DNA from 3 places in the Rhizobium sp. Leaf341 genome. Region 1 is predicted to be linked to each of the others. Evidence: predicted binding sites of a transcription regulator. Region 1 holds the regulator's gene; each other region holds the start of a gene.
The links. The regulator LexA, encoded in region 1, represses DNA repair genes until DNA is damaged. The targets are predictions, from matches to a motif close to TGTTCNNNNTGTGTTCNG.

Region 1 (4,197 bases):
GTCCAGCGCCGGCACGTCCGCAATTTCGTAGAACTGGCCGTCGACCTTCACACGCTGGAAGCCCTTCTTCATCAGCTCGGCGAGCTCTTTCTTGTACTCCCCCTTCCGGCCCCGGATCATCGGCGCGAGGATGTAGAGGCGGGCACCTTCCTCCATTGCCAGGATCCGGTCGACCATCTGGCTGACCGTCTGGCTTTCGATCGGCAGGCCGGTCGCCGGTGAATAGGGAACGCCGACGCGCGCGAAGAGCAGCCGCATGTAGTCGTAGATTTCCGTCACCGTCCCCACGGTGGAACGCGGATTCTTGGACGTCGTCTTCTGCTCGATCGAGATCGCCGGCGAGAGGCCCTCGATCAGATCCACATCCGGCTTCTGCATCATTTCAAGGAACTGGCGCGCGTAGGCCGAGAGGCTCTCGACATAGCGGCGCTGCCCCTCCGCATAGATGGTATCGAATGCGAGCGACGATTTTCCCGACCCCGAAAGGCCGGTCATCACGATCAGCTTGTTGCGCGGGAGGTCTAGATCAACCCCCTTGAGATTGTGCTCCCGCGCACCGCGGATCGAAATGGTCTTGAATTCGCTCATGGTAGGATGCTCTGTGTGGGGACGAAGCCATTACTTAAGATCGATACTTCATATGTCGAGCCGGCGTCGCGCGAAACCGAAATTCCACGCTGAAGCAATCCGCCGGACGGATGGCGGCCGGAAGGGAACGCGCGGTCCGTCTTGCGAACCCGCACGACCCGTCTGGCGCGTCGCTCGATTGACAGGATCATAGCGAACACCTAGAACAAATAAAGAACAAATTTGCAAACTGTGGATTGCCGCCGGCCGGGGGCGAAAAGCCACGTCGAAAAGCGTAGGCTTCCGGCACACTGCGGATGGTCGAGCCGCGTTCAGGAGACAGGACAAAGAGATGGCTGGTAGCGTAAACAAGGTGATCCTCATCGGAAATGTCGGTGCGGACCCGGAAATCCGGCGGACGCAGGACGGCAAGCCGATTGCCAACCTGCGCATCGCCACCTCCGAAAGCTGGCGGGACAGGAATTCCGGCGAGCGGCGCGAGAAGACCGAATGGCACACGGTTGTCGTCTTCAACGAGGGTCTCTGCAAAGTCGTCGAACAGTATGTGAAGAAGGGCGCGAAGCTTTACCTCGAAGGCGCGTTGCAGACACGCAAGTGGCAGGACAAGGACGGCAACGACCGTTATTCCACCGAAGTGGTGCTCCAGGGCTTCAATTCGACGCTGACCATGCTGGACGGACGTGACGGCGGCGGCGGCGGTGGAGGCGGCGGAAGCCGCGGTGGCGCCGATTACGGCGGCAGCAGCGGCCCGAACTATGGCGACGACTACGACCGTCCGGCGTCGTCTTCCAGCGGCCGGTCCGGCGGGGGTGCCGGCGGATCTAGCGGTGGTTTCTCGCGGGATCTGGACGACGATATTCCGTTCTGATTCCGTTTCCGATTATCACGATCGAACAGTTTTCGCCGTTGCGAATGTCTTCGCGACGGCGTTTCTGTATGATGCTTGGCCTCTGCGCGATCGAGAGATCGTATCGTGCCAGAAGCGCCTCCAAACCAAGAAAAAAGCTGATGGAAATAGCGGGAAGCGAGCCGACGACAGTTGAGTTAGGCGGAATGGGACTTGCAGAACACATGAGGAACATATAACACTGTTCTTGCTTTGTTTCGTGACTCTGGAGTCGATTGATCATGCTGACCCGCAAGCAACAAGAATTGCTGATTTTCATTCATGAGCGCATGAAGGAATCGGGTGTCCCGCCGTCGTTCGACGAGATGAAGGATGCCCTCGAGCTGGCATCCAAGTCCGGCATCCATCGTCTCATCACGGCGCTCGAGGAGCGGGGTTTCATCCGGCGTCTGCCGAACAGGGCGCGCGCGCTGGAGGTGATCAAATTGCCGGACGCCTATCTCGCGTCCACTCCGCCGAAGCGCGGCTTTACGCCCAGCGTCATCCAGGGAAGCCGTCCGGCTCCCGCTTCGGAGACACCGCTGACGCCGCCGTTGGCGGTGGGAAACGACAACAGCGTATCGGTTCCTGTCATGGGCCGCATCGCGGCGGGGGTTCCGATCTCCGCCATTCAGAACAACACGCATGACATTGCCGTACCCGCCTTCATGCTGGGCAGCGGCGAACATTACGCCCTGGAGGTCCGCGGGGACTCCATGGTGGATGCCGGTATTCTCGATGGCGACACCGTGATCATTCGGAACGCCAACAGCGCGAGCCCCGGTGAGATCGTCGTTGCGCTGGTCGATGACGAAGAGGCGACCTTGAAGCGCTTCCGACGCAAAGGAGCGTCCGTGGCCCTGGAAGCAGCAAATCCCGCCTATGAGACCCGCATTTTCGGACCGGACCGTGTCAAGGTTCAAGGAAAGCTTGTCGGCTTGATTCGCCGCTATCAGTAAAATCCACGCACACCTGACCGCACCACGTCGGACAGAAATCGGCGACCGGTATCGCTGACCGAGCAAGATGGCCGCTGGTGCGATGGGTTCGCTCCCGGTCGTCGTGTCGCGAAAGCGCGCGCGTGATGTTGTGCGTGCGGTTTCGTCTCGCGTCCTTGGTCGTATGAACGTTCCACGGGATCAGGCTAGCAGTTGCGTTTCGGTACGTGGTGGCCAAAGCCTGTCGCCGAGCGACAGTGCCGTTCTCCTATCGATTGAGTCGTGTGACGGGACTGTGGAACCGGTTGCAGGCGGCCGCGTTAACCGTCCGAATGCTGCGGAGACCGAGATGCCGGGAACAACGGAAAGTTTTGAAGTCCTGGTCTTCGATGTGAACGAGGGCGAGGTCTCTCAGTCACGCGAACCGATCATGGCCGAAAGTGCCGACGCTGCACGGCAGTTGGCGGGTCGGCTGGCGGAAACGCACGCCGGGACGATTGCCCTCTCCAGGCGCGGACGCGTGGCGATCGGAGAGTGCGAGCCATCCGTCGTTCTGGAACAGCACGGTCGGATCGGTGATTTCGACTGAGAAGGCCGACCTCGCGGCCCCACTTTTTCCGCGCTTTTGCGCAAAGGATCATGTCTATGAGAATGATTTTCGTCGGGATGCTTGCATCCGTCCTCAGTATCCTCGTGATCAAATATGCCAACAACGACCTTGGCAACAGTGTCCCGATGACCACCGTCGGAGCAGCCAGCTCCCTCTAACAGAGACGCCAGGCTGCTCCGGAGTGCCGGAAAGGCCGCGCAAGCATGGCGCGGCGCGACCAGACCTCGGTCACTCGTGGATCGTGTAGGATCCCATCTCGCAGAGGTTCTGTTTGTCTTCCGTCGTTGCGAGGTTCGATCCCTCTTCGAACTCGAACCGCATGTCATAATCGCAAACATCGCGACCATCTGCGATCGTCAGTTCGATGGTCTCGCCCGGATTGAGAACCTGCTCGCCGAATACGTCACCTTCCCATTCGCTGACGCCGACGGGCGACGTGTAGAACCGCGTGAGGACGGATTGCGTGCCGTTTTTGAGCGAGAAGACGAGATCTTCCGCTTGTGCCGTTCCGGACATCAAAATCGTGCCCAAAACAAGCGCGCCTGTCAGCCGTGCCAGTGTCAACATTGTGTTTATCCCCCCAAGGAATCTCTGTGGCGTCCGTTCGTGGACGCTAAATGAAGAATAGCGATGGCTTAAGCGGGTTCAACGGGAATCTGACGCCTGCCACCGATTTAACGGCGTGTAACCTACGCGGAGTGATCCCTAGGGATTTCAAGGCGATGATGCGGGAAAGATGCACTGAACGGCAAAGGGGAGAGAGGCGCACCCTCGTCACGGCGGCCGCAGCTGCCTGAGGCGACGGCTCTGTCGTTACCATTGGAAAATTTGGACGGCCGCCGTAACCTCGTGGCAGCGACGTGACGTCAATCTGTCGCCCGACCCCGCTCTAGAACCAGCGGCAGTCGCGTCCGAGGTCCTTCTGACAGAAGTCGAAACATCCGTCCACTCCCCATCACCGCCATATGCAGTGCTCGCCCTGGACGATGTTGCTCGGGATAAGTATCTCCGTCATCATGAAGCTTCAAATGGCTAGGTTGATCAAGGTGCGGCCTTGGGGCTACGCCACTGCGCAACACGACGTTCACCGGGAGAGCGACATCAGCCAACCGGAGCTCGCCAGGGTAACCGCTGAACCTCAAGATTGCCGCGCCTGTGGAAAACAGGTTGCTTGA
Region 2 (4,197 bases), on a different contig from region 1:
CGAAAGCGAGGCATTCAGAGAAGCCTCGTGCCGGCGGGGATCGGCGTGCCGCGCCGGAATTCGTCGGCGGGCAAGACCTTGCCGCCGGCCTTCTGCAACCGCGTCAGACGGATCGAGCCGTCCCCGCAGGCGATCGTCAGGTCGTCGAAAACGGCCGTCCCCGTCTCGCCGCGCGCCGTCTCCACCGTGGACGCGAGAACCTTGACGCGTTCGCGCTTGCCGGCGACGTCGAGCTCGAACCACGCGCCCGGAAAGGGCGACAGGCCGCGAATGTGGTCATGAACCTCCTGCGCCGGCTTGGTGAAATCGATGTGTGTTTCGCCCTTGGCGATCTTTGCCGCGTAGAGAACGCCCTCGTCGCGCTGCGGGGTCAGCGGCAGTTCGTCCGCTTCCAGCTTCTCCATCGCGTCGCGCATCAGCGCTGCGCCGCGCACCATGAGTGTGTTGTGCAGGTCGCCTGCCGTCATATCCGGGCCGATGGTGACGAGACTGGTAAGGGCGACGGGGCCGGTATCCAGGCCCTTCTCCATCTTCATCACCATCATGCCGGTTTCACGGTCGCCCGCCATGATCGCGCGCTGGATAGGCGCCGCACCGCGCCAGCGCGGCAGGAGAGACGCGTGGCCATTGTAGCAGCCGAGCCGCGTGCCCGACAGGATGGCTTCCGGTAGAAGCAGGCCATAAGCGACCACCACGGCGACATCGGCATCGAGTGCGCGAAATGCCTGCCGATCTTCCTCGGCCTTGAAGTTGAGTGGCGTGCGGACCTCGATGCCGAGCAGTTCTGCAGCCTGATGCACGGGAGACTTCTGCAGGTCGAGCCCGCGACGGCCACCGGGACGCGGCGGCTGCGTGTAGACGGCGGCAATCTTGTGCCCGGCCTGCGCGAGCGCGGCGAGCGTCGGCACGGAAAAGTCCGGCGTTCCCATGAAGATGATGCGCAGCGACATGATGGCCTCCCTCAAGAGCGCGGTCGGGCCCGCGGCTGACGGCGGCCCGCGTCGATCAGATGGTTTTCGAACCGCGGGTCTTGGCGGCCTTGGTAAACTTGCGCACCACCATCTCGCGTTTCAGCTTGGAGATATGATCGATGAACAACACACCGTTCAAGTGGTCGATCTCATGCTGCAGACAAGTGGCGAGAAGGCCATCGGCCGCAATTTCCTGCGGATGACCGTCGCGATCGAGATATCGCAGCGTAATGCCGGCCGGCCGCTCGACCTCTGCGTAATAGTCGGGAATCGACAGGCAACCTTCCTCGTAGACCGACCGCTCGTCCGACGATGTCAGGATTTCCGGGTTGATGAAGACCTGGGGTGCCTTCTCTTCGCCCTCCTTGGCGATGTCGATCACCAGCATGCGGCGGGGAAGGCCGACCTGGATTGCCGCGAGCCCGATGCCGGGGGCGTCGTACATGGTTTCCAGCATGTCGTCGGCCATGCGTCGAACATCGTCGTCGATCCGCTCAATGGGCGCGGATATCTGGCGGAGCAAGGGATCGGGAAGGATGATAAGAGGCTTGATCGTCATGGCGTGGTGATAGCCGATCTTTTCGGGGTATGGAATTCGCCGCGGCGCGATTTACCGGCATTTTCGCGCAGAAACCACCAACGACGGCGGAGATGTTCATGATTTGATCTGGTCTTTGCCGTGAATTTTGCTAGGGTTCGGCCATGACCTCCATCTCTCCGCTGGATACGCTGCTGGCCGTCTCGTCTGCAACAGGCCTCTCTCCGACCATCATCGCCTGGCTCTTTGTCGGCCTGGCGGCCGTCGTCTGTCTTGCGATCGTCGCCGGTCTTCGCCGGCGCGCTGCCCGGACGTCGGAGACGGCGCAGGCGCAGATGGCGGCGCTCATTCAGGCGCAAACCGAAATGCAGGGGCGAATCGCCGCCATCGCCGACATCTTCGGCACGCGGCAGTACGAACTGAACCAGTCAATCAACCAGCGTATCGACGGCATGACGCAACGGATCGGCGCCTCGATCACCGAGCAGACACGCCAGACGCACGAGAACCTGCGCACGCTTCAGGAACGGCTGGCCGTGATCGACACGGCGCAGACGAACATTCAGTCGCTGGCCAAGGACATGGCCGGACTGCAGCAGATCCTCGCCAACAAGCAGACCCGCGGCGCCTTCGGACAGGGGCGCATGGAAACGATCATTGCCGATGGGTTGCCGCAGGGAGCCTACGCGTTTCAGGCGACGCTATCCAACGCGTCCCGACCCGACTGCATCATCCATATGCCGAACGGCCAGCCCGGCCTGGCAATCGACGCGAAGTTTCCTTTGGAGGCCTGGAACGCCATGCGGGCCGCACAGTCGCCCGACCTCAAGCGGCAGGCGTCGCTGCTTTTCCGCCGTGACCTTGAGGTGCATATCAAGGACATCGCCGGGAAATACCTGATCCCGGGCGAGACGCAGGAGACGGCCTTCCTGTTCGTCCCGTCCGAGTCGATCTTTGCCGACATCCACGAGCATTTCGAGAGCATCGTCCAGAAGGCGCATCGATCGCGCGTCGTCATCGTTTCGCCGTCGCTCCTTCTGCTGTCCATCCAGGTCATCCAGGCGATCCTGCGCGACCACCGCATGCGTGAACAGGCCCATCTGATCCAGGCGGAGGTCGTGCGGCTGATGGAGGATCTGGGGCGTCTCGATGAGCGGGTCCGCAAGCTGCACGGCCATTTCACCACCACACAGAAGGATGTCGACGATATCCTGATCTCCTCCGACAAGCTGAAGCGCCGGGGCGCGAAGATCGAAGCCCTGGAACTCCAGGAGAATCGGAGCGCGGCGTCCGAGCAGGCCGAAGGTGGCGCTTCGCCATCGACGCCAGCCCCCGGCAGCCGCGCCGGGTCGCTGAAGCTCAGAGTGGTTGACGAAGACTGAGGCCGTCGGGCAGTGTCCGGCTTACACACGCCGCCGGATGCGGCGTATTCGGGAGGCACTGCATGATCACCGTCTTCGGCTCCATCAACATGGACCTTATCGCCACCACGGCACGCTTGCCGAAACCGGGTGAAACGGTGACGGGCAACAGCTTTACGACAGCCGCCGGCGGCAAGGGGGCAAACCAGGCACTGGCCGCAACACGCGCCGGCGCCAGCGTTCGCATGGCCGGCGCCGTCGGTTGGGACTCCTTTGCCGAATCCGCGCTCGGCCTGATGAAGGAGGCAGGCACCGATCTGTCGCTGGTAAAGACCGCGAGCGAACCGACGGGCACCGCCCACATTCTGGTCGGCGGCGACGGCGAGAACGTGATTGTCGTCGTCTCCAGCGCGAACGGGACAGTCAACGAGGCGGATGCGCTGGCCGCCATCGAGACGATGACGCCGCAGGACACCCTTGTCCTGCAACTGGAAGTCCCGGCAGCGGCGGTCGAAGGCGCACTTCTTGCCGCCCGCGAGCGCGGCGTGCGCTCGATCATCAACATTGCGCCTCTGACCGAGCATGCCGCGGCGCTCGGACGCATGGCCGACATCGTGGTGGCCAACGAAACCGAATTCGAACGTCTCGCCGGACGGGACCGGCTTTCGCCGGAGGAACGCCAGTCTGCCATCCAGGCGCTGAGCGCCGAAACGGGTCAGACGGTCATCGTGACCCTTGGCGCGGACGGCGTGATCGCCATGCATGAAGGCGAGATGTACACGGCCGCAGGCCTCGTGATCGAGCCGATCGACACGGTGGGCGCAGGCGATACGTTCTGCGGCTATCTGGCCGCCGGACTGGATGCCGGGCTGTCGTTCGAGAAGGCTTTGCGGCGAGCGGCTGTTGCGGGCTCCCTTGCCTGTCTGAAGCCGGGCGCTCAGCCGGCCATCCCGTTGGCAAGCATGGTCGACGCTGCGCTCTGAGGTCCGTGACAGAATTGCGGATTTCCACGGGTGCGGGCCCGCCGCCGGCACCGGAACCAATTCTTGTCGGTCGGAGTTTAGCCGATGATCGACAAGGAGAACCCGAAATGTCTTTGAATTCCTCGAATGAAGATGTCCGCGCGCTGCGCGACGAAGTCGCACGTCTGACGAAGATCGTCTCGTCGCAGAGCGCGCGTGCCTACAGCGACACGCTCGACAAGGCCTCCGAAGCGTATGAGGCCGCCGCTCCCTACGCGAAGAAGGCCGTTTCCCAGGTGAAGGCCGAAGGTCGCGCTGTGGCGGACGTCGCGCGCGAACACCCGACCGGCATTGCGAGCGTCGTG
Region 3 (4,197 bases), on a different contig from region 1:
AGCGCCCGGCTGCACGGGCTCAGGTCCACATGCCGCGCATTCGGGCCGCAACGTCGATGCGGATTTCCCGCGCACTGCGCTCGGACGCCAATGGCGAGACCAAAGGCCAGGTCGTGCTTTCGAAGAACTGTAGAAGGGTCGCGGGAATGAAGCGGGTGCGACCCGCATAGACATGGCGATCGCCCTGCGGATTCTGCCCGTGCGTAAAGAAGCGCTGTGGCGTGATCAGCGAAAGGCTGTCCTTCGCGCGCGTCATTCCGACGTAAAGAAGACGGCGCTCTTCCTCGATTTCCTGCGTGGTTCCGGTTCCCAGATCGGACGGGATGCAGCCGTCGACCACGTTCAGCATGAAGACCGAGCGCCACTCCTGTCCCTTCGCCGAGTGGATCGTCGATAGGATGAGATAATCCTCGTCCAGCAGCGGCACTCCGGCCTGGTCGCTGGTGGCATCCGGCGGATCGAGCGTCAGCTCGGTCAGGAACCGCTCCCGCGAAGCATAGCCTCCGGCGATCTGTTCGAGTTGCAGAAGGTCGGCCTTGCGGGTCTCGGCATCCTCGTGAAGGCGATCGAGATGCGGCTCGTACCACAGCCGCGCGAGCCCGAGATCGGCCGGCCAACCCTGTCCTGCCTTCCGCAGGCTCTCCAGCATGGCGAGAAAGGGGCTCCAATCGGCTCCCGTGCGCGGCGGCGCAGGAATTTCGGCCATCGCCGCAAGCGGTTCGGGATCCGTCGCGATGACGTCGAGGATCCTGCCCGCCGTCTGCGGCCCCACGCCCGGCAGCAGTTGCAGCAGGCGAAAGCCGGCAACCCGGTCGCGCGGGTTCTGTGCAAACCGGAGGACGGCCAGCATGTCCTTCACATGCGCGCTGTCGAGAAACTTGAGCCCCCCGAATTTCACGAAGGGGATGTTGCGCCGCGTCAGTTCCACCTCCAGAGGTCCGCTGTGATGCGACGAGCGAAAAAGCACCGCCTGCTGCTTCAGCGTCATCCCCGTCTCACGATTGGCAAGGATCTGCTCCACGATGAAACCGGCCTGGTCGGTCTCGTCCTTGACGGTCACCAACCTGGGCCGCTCGGCCGAGTGACGTTCCGTCCACAGGTTCTTGGTGAAGCGCTCGCGTGCAAGGTCGATGACGCCGTTGGCCGCGGCGAGAATGGTCTGCGTCGAACGATAATTGCGGTCGAGCGTGATCACGTCGGCCGCCGGGCTGAAAGAACCGGGAAAATCGAGAATGTTGCGCACGGTCGCTGCCCGGAACGCATAGATGGACTGGGCGTCGTCGCCAACCACGGTCAGACCGCGCCCGCCAGGCTTGAGCGCCATCAGCACAGAGGCCTGCAGGCGGTTCGTATCCTGGTACTCGTCGACCATGACATGGTCGAACCGCTCTCCGATATCCTGCGCCAGATCGGGGTCCGACACCATCTGCGCCCAGTACAGCAGCAGATCGTCGTAATCGAGCACGTTCTGGGCCTGTTTCGCGGCGACGTAAGCGGCAAACAGGCTTTTTAGCTGCGCCTCCCATCCCGCGACCCACGGAAAATGCAGGCGCAGCACCTCCGCGAGCGGCGTCTGCGAATTCACGACCCGAGAATAGATCGAGAGACAGGTGCCCTTTGTCGGGAACCGGCTTTCCATCTTGGAGAAGCCGAGTTCGTGGCGCACGAGGTTCATCAGGTCGGCGCTGTCTTCGCGATCGTGAATGGTGAAGTCGATGTCGAGGCCGATCTGCTCCGCATAGATCCGCAGCAGACGCGCACCGATGCCATGGAAGGTGCCGGACCAGGCAAGCGCGTCCGTGAGCACGCCGGCATTGGCTCCGAGCACCTTTCGGCAGATGCGTTCGACCCGCCTTGCCATCTCAGACGCAGCGCGGCGCGAAAACGTCAGGAGAAGAATACGTCTCGGATCGGCGCCGTGGACGATGAGATGGGCGACGCGATGTGCAAGCGTGTTCGTCTTTCCGGACCCCGCGCCGGCGATGATCAGGAGCGGGCCCGCGACCGTCTCGGACGAGGTTACGCCGGAAACGATCCCGTGCTCGACGGCCTGGCGCTGCCGCTCGTTCAACGCATCCAGATAGGCTGCCGCCACCATGCCGTCTTCCCTGTTCCGTCCGCTCCGAGACCCGGCGCAGAATCGGCACGCCAGGGCATTCGGAACAAATAACGAACATATCAGCCGGGGAAAAGCTTGAACAGTCCTCCGCGGACGCGCGCCTGCCGTCGGCGCAATCGTCGTGTCAGATCACGCCCTTTTTGAAGATGAAGCAGCCATAGGGCCCGGGATCGGACGTCCGCACGATGACGAAGGATCGCTTGGCGGCCTCGTAGAAGGCGAAGCGCTCCAGCGCCTCCATCAGGACGGGTCGGCCCTGAGATTCATCCATCACCTTCTGCATGGCATCGAAGATCGGGACGCGCGCCTCGGGACGCCCGACGACCTGCATGCGGCTCACGGGACGCTCGATGAAGGTATCGAGCGGGAACAGGGTGAGGATCGCGCGCGCCGCCGCCGTCAGTCCGCAACCCGACACGTCTAGAAGGCGGCCATAGGTCGTCTGGGCCGCAATGGTTGCGGCGGGATGATTGATGTCGCACAGGACGAGGTCGTCTCCATGGCCCATCTGCATCATCGCGTGCATGAGATCCGCGTGGATCACCGGATCGATTCCCTTGAGCATGCGCTCTCCTCCCTCGCCTCACTTCACAAAGATACTGCATTTTGTGATGTCGCCAAGCCTCTTTGTTTGAAATGGCGTCGGAATAGACGTTATCTTGGCGTCTGCATGGCTAGCCGGGACGATGAAATGCACATTGCAACAAATCGGAGCACAGCCCACGAATACCAATTTACAAGAATATTATTGTGTGTGAAGTTACCGATGAACGGCGCTGCTGGCGTCGGGCTGTGAGGGAGTGCACAGCGAAAGTGGGTAGGAGGCCCCCCTTTGGCGTCGATGAACATTGAAAATGTCGGCAAGGCCTATGGCAGCCTCGCCGTGATCCATGGCGTGTCGGTGGAGATACCGGACGGCGAGTTTGTGGTCCTGGTCGGGCCTTCCGGCTGCGGAAAGTCCACATTGCTGCGCATGGTGGCTGGCCTCGAGCCGATTTCCTCGGGCGACATCCGCATCGATGGCAAGGTCGTCAACGACCTTCCGCCGAAGGATCGCGATATCGCTATGGTGTTCCAGAGCTACGCGCTCTACCCGCACAAGACCGTGGCCGATAACATGGGCTTTGCCCTGAAGATGCGGGGAGACGACAAGGCGACGATCGAGGCGCGCGTCCGCAAGGCCGCCGAGATCCTCGATCTCGTTCCCTACCTTGCCCGCTACCCACGCCAGCTTTCCGGCGGTCAGCGACAGCGGGTCGCAATGGGACGGGCGATCGTGCGCGATCCCAAGGTCTTCCTGTTCGACGAACCGCTGTCCAACCTCGACGCCAAGCTGCGCGTGCAGATGCGGGCCGAGATCAAGGAACTGCAGCGACGCCTCGCCACGACGATGATCTACGTGACGCACGACCAGGTGGAAGCCATGACGATGGCGGATCGCATCGTGGTGCTGCGGGACGGGCGCGTCGAGCAGATCGGCTCGCCGCTGGAACTCTACGACCGGCCGGCGAACATCTTTGTGGCCGGCTTCATCGGCTCGCCCTCGATGAACCTCATCAAGGGCCGCATCCGTGCCGGCGCGACACCAAACTTCGAGACGGACGAAGGGATCGTCCTGCCGCTGAGCGCGATTCCGGCAGGTTCCGACGGGCAGCCGGCTTACTACGGAATTCGGCCCGAGCACTTTACGCTCGGCGGACCGGTGGAGGCGAGGATTTCGGTGATCGAGTCCACGGGCTCGGAAACGCAGGTTTTTGCCCGTCTCGGGCAGCAGAAGATCATCGGCGTGTTCCGTGACCGGGTGGAAGGAAACACCGATCAGGTCATCGCCATGACCCCGAACCCTGCACTGGTGCACCTTTTCGACGGTGCATCCGGCCTGCGGCTCGGCGGATTGCGATAGACCGGCGCTCCTGGGCGGGTGCGCCGGCGTGCCACGAAACGTGGCGGATTGTTCACATGGGAGGAGACCATCATGAAAGTCAGTGACTTCGAACGCATGATGGCGATCGGCCTGAGCCGACGCGCCATTCTCAAGACGGGGGCAAGCCTCGGCGCCGTCGCCGCCGCCAGCACGA

Region 2: the regulator LexA is predicted to act here: its motif matches at 1,624-1,641, upstream of ASG03_RS05230 (DNA recombination protein RmuC).
Region 3: the regulator LexA is predicted to act here: its motif matches at 2,159-2,176, upstream of ASG03_RS12745 (ATP-dependent helicase).

The regions. Positions count from the first base shown of each region.
Region 1 is NZ_LMPE01000015.1:10,321-14,517, reverse strand. Features, by position in the region: gene uvrA (excinuclease ABC subunit UvrA) at 1-588, opposite strand, end outside; gene ASG03_RS15015 (single-stranded DNA-binding protein) at 920-1,456, shown strand; gene lexA (transcriptional repressor LexA) at 1,717-2,433, shown strand; gene ASG03_RS15005 (hypothetical protein) at 2,762-3,001, shown strand; gene ASG03_RS15000 (hypothetical protein) at 3,251-3,538, opposite strand.
Region 2 is NZ_LMPE01000003.1:771,968-776,164, forward strand. Features, by position in the region: gene truA (tRNA pseudouridine(38-40) synthase TruA) at 1-14, opposite strand, end outside; gene fmt (methionyl-tRNA formyltransferase) at 15-950, opposite strand; gene def (peptide deformylase) at 1,006-1,530, opposite strand; gene ASG03_RS05230 (DNA recombination protein RmuC) at 1,674-2,891, shown strand; gene ASG03_RS05235 (ribokinase) at 2,954-3,853, shown strand; gene ASG03_RS05240 (hypothetical protein) at 3,961-4,197, shown strand, end outside.
Region 3 is NZ_LMPE01000011.1:355,423-359,619, forward strand. Features, by position in the region: gene ASG03_RS12745 (ATP-dependent helicase) at 20-2,098, opposite strand; gene ASG03_RS12750 (RbsD/FucU family protein) at 2,244-2,684, opposite strand; gene ASG03_RS12755 (ABC transporter ATP-binding protein) at 2,952-4,022, shown strand; gene ASG03_RS12760 (hypothetical protein) at 4,095-4,197, shown strand, end outside.